DNA from 2 places in the Methylobacterium sp. CCH7-A2 genome. Region 2 is predicted to be linked to the other one. Evidence: riboswitches for the same ligand, from Rfam matches in the RefSeq annotation. Region 2 holds a riboswitch; the other holds the start of a gene.
What was found. A riboswitch is a leader RNA that binds a small molecule or an ion and turns the genes downstream of it on or off. The one in region 2 is predicted to bind cobalamin.
Positions count from the first base shown of each region.

Region 1: it holds a riboswitch for cobalamin, as region 2 does, so the genes downstream of both, AX750_RS15310 (HupE/UreJ family protein) here and AX750_RS20835 (class I SAM-dependent methyltransferase) in region 2, are expected to answer to the same signal.

Region 1 is NZ_LSKN01000203.1:20,219-24,681, reverse strand. Features, by position in the region: gene cbiB (adenosylcobinamide-phosphate synthase CbiB) at 1-360, shown strand, start outside; gene cobO (cob(I)yrinic acid a,c-diamide adenosyltransferase) at 560-1,171, opposite strand; gene cobU (bifunctional adenosylcobinamide kinase/adenosylcobinamide-phosphate guanylyltransferase) at 1,196-1,738, opposite strand; cobalamin riboswitch at 1,891-2,077, shown strand; gene AX750_RS15310 (HupE/UreJ family protein) at 2,199-2,822, shown strand; gene AX750_RS15305 (DUF1636 domain-containing protein) at 2,836-3,255, shown strand; gene cobW (cobalamin biosynthesis protein CobW) at 3,252-4,289, shown strand; gene cobN (cobaltochelatase subunit CobN) at 4,316-4,463, shown strand, end outside.
Region 2 is NZ_LSKN01000282.1:21,724-26,186, reverse strand. Features, by position in the region: gene AX750_RS20855 (YcnI family protein) at 1-508, opposite strand, end outside; gene AX750_RS20850 (hypothetical protein) at 597-785, opposite strand; gene AX750_RS20845 (DUF2946 family protein) at 907-1,305, opposite strand; gene AX750_RS20840 (GTP-binding protein) at 1,452-2,678, shown strand; cobalamin riboswitch at 2,764-2,960, shown strand; gene AX750_RS20835 (class I SAM-dependent methyltransferase) at 3,087-3,890, shown strand; gene AX750_RS20830 (ABC transporter substrate-binding protein) at 3,914-4,463, shown strand, end outside.

The sequences.
Region 1 (4,463 bases), on a different contig from region 2:
CTCGTCAACCTGCCGGCCTCGCGGCTGACGGCGCTGCTGATCGTCGCGGCCGCCGCGCTCGACCGCGATGCCGATGCCGCCGGCGCCTGGCGGGCCCTGCGCCGCGATGCGCGCCGCCACCGCTCGCCCAATGCCGGCTGGCCGGAAGCGGCGATGGCGGGCGCGCTGGGACTGAGGCTGGCGGGGCCGCGCATCTATGGCGACGTCGTCGTCGAGGATGGCTGGATGGGCGATGGCCGGGCCGAGGCGACGGCGGCGGATATCCGGCGCGGCTTGCGGCTGTATCGGACAGCGTGCGGGTTGCTGTGGGGGCTGGCGGGATGCGGCGCGCTGATCGCGCTTACGCTGTCGCGGGTGTGAGCCCTACCTGGCAAATCTTTCTGACATTGCTGTTCTCATCGCGCCAGTTGAACGGGGCCATCCCGGACGCAGCGGAGCGGAGATCCGGGATCCATTCCGGAACGCCCGGTCTCGAAGGTTCAGGCATGGATCCCGGATCGGCGCCGCTGAAGCGGCTTGTCCGGGATGACGGCGCGGGGTCGATCAGCGGCTGTGCCCTTCAAAACTCGATCCCCTCCTGCGCCTTCACGCCCGCGGTGAAATGGTGCTTCACCAGCGTCATCTCGGTCACGAGGTCGGCGGCCTCGATCAGCTCCGGCTTGGCGTTGCGGCCGGTGACGACGATGTGGAGATCGGAGCGGCGCGCCTGCAGCGTGGCGATGACTTCGGCCAGCGGCAGATAGTCGTAGCGCAGCGCGATGTTGAGCTCGTCGAGCACGATCAGGCGGATGCTCTCATCGGCCATCAGTTCCTTGACCTTGTCGAAGGCGCGGGTGGCGGCGGCGATGTCGCGGGCCTTGTCCTGCGTTTCCCAGGTGAAGCCTTCGCCCATGGTGTGCCAGGCGATCTGCTCGCCGAAGGCGTCGAGCGCGCGGCGCTCGCCAGTCTCCCAGGCGCCCTTGATGAACTGCACCACGCCGACGCGCCAGCCATGGCCGAGCGCGCGCAGCATCAGCCCGAAGGCGGCCGTCGACTTGCCCTTGCCGGGGCCGGTGTTGACGATCAGCAGCCCCTTTTCGATCGTCTTGGAGGCGACCTCGGCGTCCTGCAGCGCCTTGCGCTTTGCCATTTTCGCCTTGTAGCGAGCGGCCTCGTTGGTCTCGTTCGTCATCGCGTTCTCACTTCACCTGCCCGCTCACTTCACCAGCATCGGCAGGCCGGCGACCATGAAGACCACGCGGCCGGCCCTTGCCGCAATCGCCTGGTGCAGCCGGCCGGCCTCGTCGCGGAAGCGCCGCGCCAGCGCATTGTCGGGCACGATGCCGAGCCCGACCTCGTTGGAGACGAGGACGATGGGCGCCGTCGCCTGCGCGCAGGTCTCGATCAGGGCGCTTCCGGCAGCGGCAGTGTCGTGCTCGGCCAGGATCAGATTGGTCAGCCACAGCGTCAGGCAGTCGACCAGCACGGGGCGCCCCTCGGGCAGGCCGCGGATGGCGCCGGGCAGGTCGAGCGGCGCGTCGAGCGTGATCCAGTCCGCGGGCCGGCGGGCGCGGTGCTCGGCGATGCGGGATTTCATCTCGTCGTCCCAGGCCTGGGCGGTGGCGATATAGGCCCAGGGAGGCGGCAGCGCCTCGATCAGCGCTTCGGCATGGCGGCTCTTGCCCGAGCGGGCGCCGCCGAGGACGAGGGTGAGGTGGGGGATTGAGGATGAATTCACCGCAACGCACCTCTCCGTCATCCCGGCCGAAGCGAAGCGGAGAGCCGGGATCCATGCCTGAGCCTCTGTCGGAAAGGTTCCGGAATGGATCCCGGGTCTCCCTGCGGTCGCCCGGGATGACCCGCGACGACCGGTCGAAGCACGCCCTGCATTGCACAGCCTCTCGCACATGGCTAATGATCGTCGCCGACGGTGCCTCCGCGAGGAGGTGAAAAGGGAACGCGGTGCGATGCCGCGGCTGCCCCCGCAACTGTAAGCGGCGAGTTCCGCGCCATCGGCCACTGGGAGCGATCCCGGGAAGGCGGCGTGGAATGACCAGACCCGCGAGCCAGGAGACCTGCCGTCGACAGTGTTCCTATGGGCCCATCGGACGGGGTGTTCCGACGGCGGCTGTGTTCGCGTGGCGACAGTCATGCGGCTCCGTCCTTGGGAACGTGAGGCCGGTCGCGAGATCGGCCGCCTTCTGACGGAGACCGGAACCATGACGCTGCGCAACCGCCTGACCCTCGCCTTCACCGCCCTGCTCTGCAGCCCGGCGCTCGCCCACCATCCGATGGGCGGCCAAACGCCGTCGACGCTGACGGAGGGGCTGCTGTCCGGCCTCGGCCACCCCATTCTCGGGCTCGATCATCTCGCCGCGCTGGTCGCGGTCGGCCTCGTCGCCTCGCGCTACGCGTCGGGCGCCCTGCTGCTGCCGGTGCTGTGGATCGTCGGCATGGGGCTGGGCGCCTTCGCCCATATGAACAGCATCGACCTGCCGGCCGGCGAGATCCTGGTCGCCGGCAGCCTCGTGCTGATCGGCGCCATCGGCGTGCTCAGGCCCTCGCTGCCGCTGCCGGCCCTCGCCGCGCTCTTCGCCGCCGCCGGCTTCGCCCATGGCCATGCGCTCGCCGAATCGATCATCGGTGCCGAGACCGCCGTGGTCGGCGCCTATCTGATCGGGCTCGTCGCGATCCAGGCCGCCATCACCGTCGGCACGATCCTTGTCGTCCGTCGGCTGTTCTCGCCGGAGACGCGCCTGTCCCTGCCGGTGCGCGCGGCGGCCGCCGCCATGGCCTGCGTCGGCCTCGTCTTCCTGATCGCGGCCCTGCCCGCGACGGCCTGATTCCGGCCGGATCATGAGCACGCAACTGCCGCAGCCGCGCCCGGAAACGGGCACGGCGCCGATCCGCATCCTCGTCTGCGCGACCTGCCGCGCCGCCGGGGGCGACCCCGACGCGCCGCGTCCCGGCGCCGTTCTCGCCGCCGGCCTCCGCGACGCGCTCGACCCCGCCGGGGATGCGGCGATCAGCGTCGAGACGGTCGAGTGCCTTTCCGTCTGCAAGCGCCCCTGCACGGTGGCGCTCAGCGGCGAGGGCCGCTGGACCTATGTCTATGGCGATCTCGACCCGGCAACGGGCGTCGAGACGCTGCTCACCTTCGCGCGCCAGTACCGCGAAGCCCCGGACGGCATCGTGCCCTGGCGCGAGCGCGCCGAGGCGATCCGCAAGGGCGTGGTGGCGCGCCTTCCTCCCCTCCCGATCGCGGGTTCCCGATGACTTCTCTCACAAAGACCCCCTGCACCATCATCACCGGCTTCCTCGGCGCCGGAAAGACGACGCTGGTGCGCCATCTGCTCGAAAACGCCGAGGGCAAGAAGCTCGCGGTCCTCGTCAACGAATTCGGCGATCTCGGCTTCGATGGCGAATTCCTCAAGGGCTGCGGCATTTCCGGCTGCACCGAGGAGGACGTCGTCGAGCTGCCGAACGGCTGCATCTGCTGCACGGTGGCGGATGATTTCGTGCCGGCGCTGGAAAAGCTGCTGAACCGGGCCGACCCGCCGCAGCATATCCTGATCGAGACCTCGGGGCTGGCTTTGCCCAAGCCGCTGGTCCAGGCCTTCAACTGGCCGGCGATCCGCGCCCGCGTCACCGTCGACGGCGTCATCGCAGTGGTGGATGGGCCGGCGGTCGCCGAAGGGCAGTTCGCCGACGACCCCGAGGCGCTCGCGGCGCAACGCGCGCAGGACGCCTCCGTCGAGCACGACAACCCGCTGGAGGAGGTCTTCGAGGACCAGATCCTCTGCGCCGACCTGATCCTGCTGAACAAGAGCGACCTGATCGACGCGGCGACGCGCGAGCGGGTGAAAAGCGAGATCGCCGCGCATCTGCCCAAGGCGATCAAGATCGTCGAGACCAGCCGGGGTACGATCGAGCCCGCGCTGATCCTCGGCCTCAGCGCCGCGGCGGAGGCCGATCTCGCCTCGCGTCCGTCGCATCACGGCGATGGCGAGGATCACGAGCATGACGATTTCGATTCGGTCGCGCTGGCGCTGCCGGACGGCCTCGCACCGGACGCGCTGGCGGCGCGGGTCGGCAAGGCCGCCGAGGCGCAGGGCGTGCTGCGGCTGAAGGGCTTCGCCGCCGTGCCGGGCAAGCCGATGCGGCTCGTCGTGCAGGGCGTCGGCCGGCGTGTCAGCCATCATTTCGACCGGGCCTGGGGCGCGCAGGAGGCTCGCCAGGGCCGGCTGACCGTGATTGGGCTCAAGGGCTTCGACGTGAAGGCGGTGGAGGCTGCGCTCGCCGGCGCCTGAGCGGCGGCCCTTTTCGAAAGCCAGGCATGCATCTGCTCCCGACCAGCGAGATCAGGCTCGACGACGGCGAAGACGCCGTCGATCTCAGCCTGCCTCCGGGAGATGTCCTCGTCCTGTCCTTCGCCGACAGCGATCTCTCCGCCATTTCGGCGGCGGCCAGTGACTGTGATCTCA
Region 2 (4,463 bases):
GGGCGAGCTTCAAGCCCGGAGCCGGGAACTTGTAGTCGTCGGAGACCTTGCCGGCGGCGGGGATCTCGATCCAGCGCTCGACGCCACCGCCCTCGCATTCCTGCACGACCGGAATGTAAAGCATCGTGTCGGGCTTGAGGTCGGTCGTCAGGTAACCGCGGAAAACGAACTCGTCATAATGCTCGTCGAGCAGCTTGCCGCCGCTCCAGACCACTTCCTTGACACCCTCGGAGGTTGGCGTGCCGTAGTAGTCATAGGATTTCGCGTACGCGCCCTTGACGGTCTCCAGCGTCCAGCCGGCCTTCGGCATCGGCTTGATCGCAATCACACCTTCCGGAATCTGTACGCGGACCTTGATGGTGGCGGCACCCTTGCAGCCATGGGGCACGCGCGCCACGGCCTTGTAGGTCGAGCCGACGGGCGCTGTCTGCGTCTCCAGCGTGACATGGGCGAAAGCGGGGCCGGCGATGAGCGCGGCGAGGGTGGCAAGAACTGTGCGGATCGACATGAGACTGTCCTTTGGGTGACGAGGCCCCGCAGGGCCGTACGATGGCAGTGGGAAAGGCGAGGCAGCGGCGGGCGGGCGCCGTTGCGGATCAGCCGCGCAGCAGCACGGGCAGGATGTGCGACAGCGCGACCGCGGCGTTGCCGCCGAGCCAGAGCCAGGCGATCTTGAGCGCCGGTTCGAGCGGAACGGCACGATCGACCGCGATCAGCACGACGGCTGCGATCAGCAGACCCGTCGCGAAACACGCACACAGGCGCGTCAGCGGATGGAGGTGCATGGAGGGTGTCCGTGCTGCTCGGCACGGCTGCAGGTCATGATCGCGGGGGATCAGCCTGCGCCGGCCTTGGTCCGGGGGCATGAAGGCCAGCGGGCATCCTGGCGGATGCGCGCGGGCGAAATCAGGCCACGGACGGCGGCGCGCGTGGTTTGGCCGGCGAACGGCCGGCGACATAGCCCTGCGGTGCGTCGAGATGGCGCGCGAAGGCCACGAGATCGACGGGGCGGTGGATGACCGGCAGGAAACTCGCGGCCGGCGCGGGCAGGCCGCCGCCCGTGAGGGCACAGCCGATCACGCAGCAGCTGGTCCGGTCATGCTGGGCTGCGCCCTGGTCGGACGCCGAGGGTGCCGGCATTTCGCCCGGCGCACAGAGCGCCAGAGCCAGCGACCGGTCGAGGCTCGTGCTCGCGGCATGGGCGCCGGAGGCCAGCCCGGTGAACAACGCCTGCAGCACGAGCAGATAGGCCGCGATGATCGCGACCCAACGGCGAGATGCTGCGCTCTGGCGGACTGCGGACAAGGACGGGTCTCCCGGCTCGCTTCCTAGCACCGGGGCGGCGTCTGTCAAAGAGGCGGGGCTGCGGCGGCTTGTCCACCGGGGCCGTTGACAACCGAGTAATGTTATACTGTAACAAAATTCGACGATCACTCCTGGGACTGCCCGCCATGACCGAGGCCCTGTTCATCGACCGCCGCCTGCCCGTGACCGTGCTTTCCGGCTTCCTCGGCGCCGGCAAGACGACCCTGCTGAACCACATTCTCAACAACCGCGAGGGCAAGCGCGTCGCGGTGATCGTCAACGACATGAGCGAGGTCAATATCGACGCCGACCTGGTGCGCGAGGGCGGGGCAGGGCTGTCGCAGACCGAAGAGAAGCTCGTCGAGATGAGCAATGGCTGCATCTGCTGCACGCTGCGCGACGATCTGCTGAGCGAGGTGCGCCGGCTCGCCGCCGAGAAGCGCTTCGACTACCTGCTGATCGAGGGCACGGGCATCGCCGAGCCCTTGCCGATCGCGGCGACCTTCTCCTTCCGCGACGAGGACGACCAGTCGCTGGACGATGTCGCGCGGCTCGACACGATGGTCACCGTCGTCGACGCGCTCAACCTGTTGGCCGATTACGACAGCCGCGACTTCCTGGCCGACCGCGGCGAGACGGCGGGCGAGGGCGATGGCCGCACGCTGGTCGATCTCCTGGTCGAGCAGATCGAGTTCGCCGACGTGGTCGTCATCAACAAGATAGGCGAGGCCACGCCCGAGCAGCGCGAGAAGGTGCGGCAGGTCGTACGCGGATTGAACGGCGATGCCCGGATCGTCGAGGCCGATTTCGGCCGCGTGCCGCTGGCCGCCGTGCTCGACACCAGGCTCTACAGCGAGGAACGCTCGCAGGAGCATCCGCTCTGGCACAAGGAACTGTTCGGCTTCAAGGATCACGTCCCGGAGACGGAGGAATACGGCATCCGCTCCTTCGTCTACCGGGCCCGCCGCCCGTTTAACCCGCGCAAGCTCTACGATCTCCTGGAGCAACGCCTGCCAGATGTGATCCGCGCCAAGGGCCATTTCTGGCTGGCGACGCGGCCGCGCTGGGTGGGGGAGTATTCGCTCGCCGGCCGCATCACCCGCACCGAGGGCATGGGCAGCTGGTGGGCGGCGGTGCCCAAGGAGCGCTGGCCGCGCTCGGAGGAATTCGTCTCGCTGATGCGCAGGCACTGGTCGCCGACCTGGGGCGACCGGCGCCAGGAACTGGTCTTCATCGGCACGCAGGCGATGGACGAGGCGGCCATCCGCGCGATGCTCGACGCCTGCCTTACCGGCAGCGCTGCAACCGGCATGACGCAGTCCCTCCTCGCGCTCGAGGATCCCTTCCCGGCCTGGGACCGGCAGGCCGCGTAAGCCATGCGCGATCTCGAAAAGACCGGGCGCTGCGCCGCGCCCGCGACCGCCTGCGACATTCTGTCTTGCGGCGCAGCATCCGGCATGCTCTTTTCGCCGCGTCGGTTCCCGAGAGGGATCAAAAGGGAATCCGGTGCGCGCCCGTCAGGGCGCAAATCCGGAGCTGCCCCCGCAACTGTCAGCGGCGAGCGACGTTCGATCATGCCACTGGGTTCGCCCGGGAAGGCCGGACGCAGCATCGACCCGCGAGCCAGGAGACCTGCCGACGTCGTGAAGCCAATCGACCGGGCGGGGTGCCCCGGAAGGAGCTCTGATGACGGTCGCTCTCCCGCGCGGGCTTGTCGCGCGTCCGGAACGCAACGGCGCCACAGCACCGACCGCTCCCCGCTCGCGGGAGCCCGGTGACGGATGCTGCAGGAATCAACCCTAGACGCCGCGCAAGCGGGTTCGAATTTCGGCCTCAAGGACGAGATTCGTGCCTATTGGTCGAAGCGCGCCGAGACCTTCGATCTCTCCTACGGCCATAAGATCCGCTCGCGCGGCGAACTCGACGCCTGGTCGCGGCTGATCGCGCGCCATGCGCCGATCGGACCGGGCGACCGCGTGCTCGAACTCGCCTCCGGCACCGGCGAGGTCACGCGGGTGCTGCTCGGCTTCGGCTGCAGCGTCGATGCCATCGATCTCTGCGAGCCGATGATCGAGCGGGCGAAGGCGAAACATCGTGGCTCCGCCGTGCGCTTTCATCTCGGCGATGCCGAGAACACGATGATGCCGGACGCCCGCTACGATCTGGTGATCTGCCGCCATCTGGTCTGGACCCTCCTCGATCCCCAGGCCGCGCTGGCCGACTGGCTGCGCGTGCTGAAGCCCGGCGGGGCCGTGGTCGTGATCGATGGCGACTGGGTCAACCGCTCGCGGCGCGCAAGGCTGCTCCAGCGCCTTTCGCAATGGCTGGATCGCCTGACCGGCGCGCCGCGCCTCTGGGACGAGCAGGCCCATCAGCGAATCATGCGCGGTGTCTTCTTCCGCGACGGGCTGAAGGCCCCCGCCCTGCAGGCGATGCTGCAGGCGGCGGGTTTCGCCGATATCCGCACCGGCCCTTTGACGGGCATCAAGCGCCGGCAATTCGCCGCCGCCTCCTGGAGCGAGCGACTGCGCCTGCTAGCCACCTATGACGACACCTTCATCCTGTCCGCCCGCAAACCTCGTTGAAGCCTGGTTCCCGGAGAGCCACCATGACGATCACCATCCTGACGCGCCGTCTGCTGCTCGCGACCGCCCTCGCTTGGCCTTTGGCCTCCCAGCCGATCTCCGCCCAGCAGGGCGAGCCGGTTCTGCGCGTCGTCGCGCCCTGGGAATACACCTCAAACGATCCGGCCGACACGGGCTTCATCCTCGCCCGCATGGGGATCGGCGAGACATTGGTCCAGGTGGAGCCGGAGGGGCAGCTCATCGGCGGAGTCGCGGAGAGCTGGCGTGTCTCCGAGGACAAGCTGAGCTGGCGCTTCAGAATCCGGGCGGGCGCCTCCTTTCACGACGGCAGCTCGGTCACGGCCGATGCCGTCGCCGACAGCCTGAAGACGTCCTTCCGGGGTGAAAGCCTCTCGGCCGTGCCGCTCGACACGATCACGGTCGAGGGCGACGAGATCGTCGTCCGCACGAAGACGCCTTTCAGCGTGCTGCCGGCTTTCCTCTGCGATTACGCCTCGATCGTGCTGGCGCCGTCCGCCTATGGGCCCGATGGCAAGGTGGTCAAGATCGTTGCCACCGGCCCCTACAAGTTGG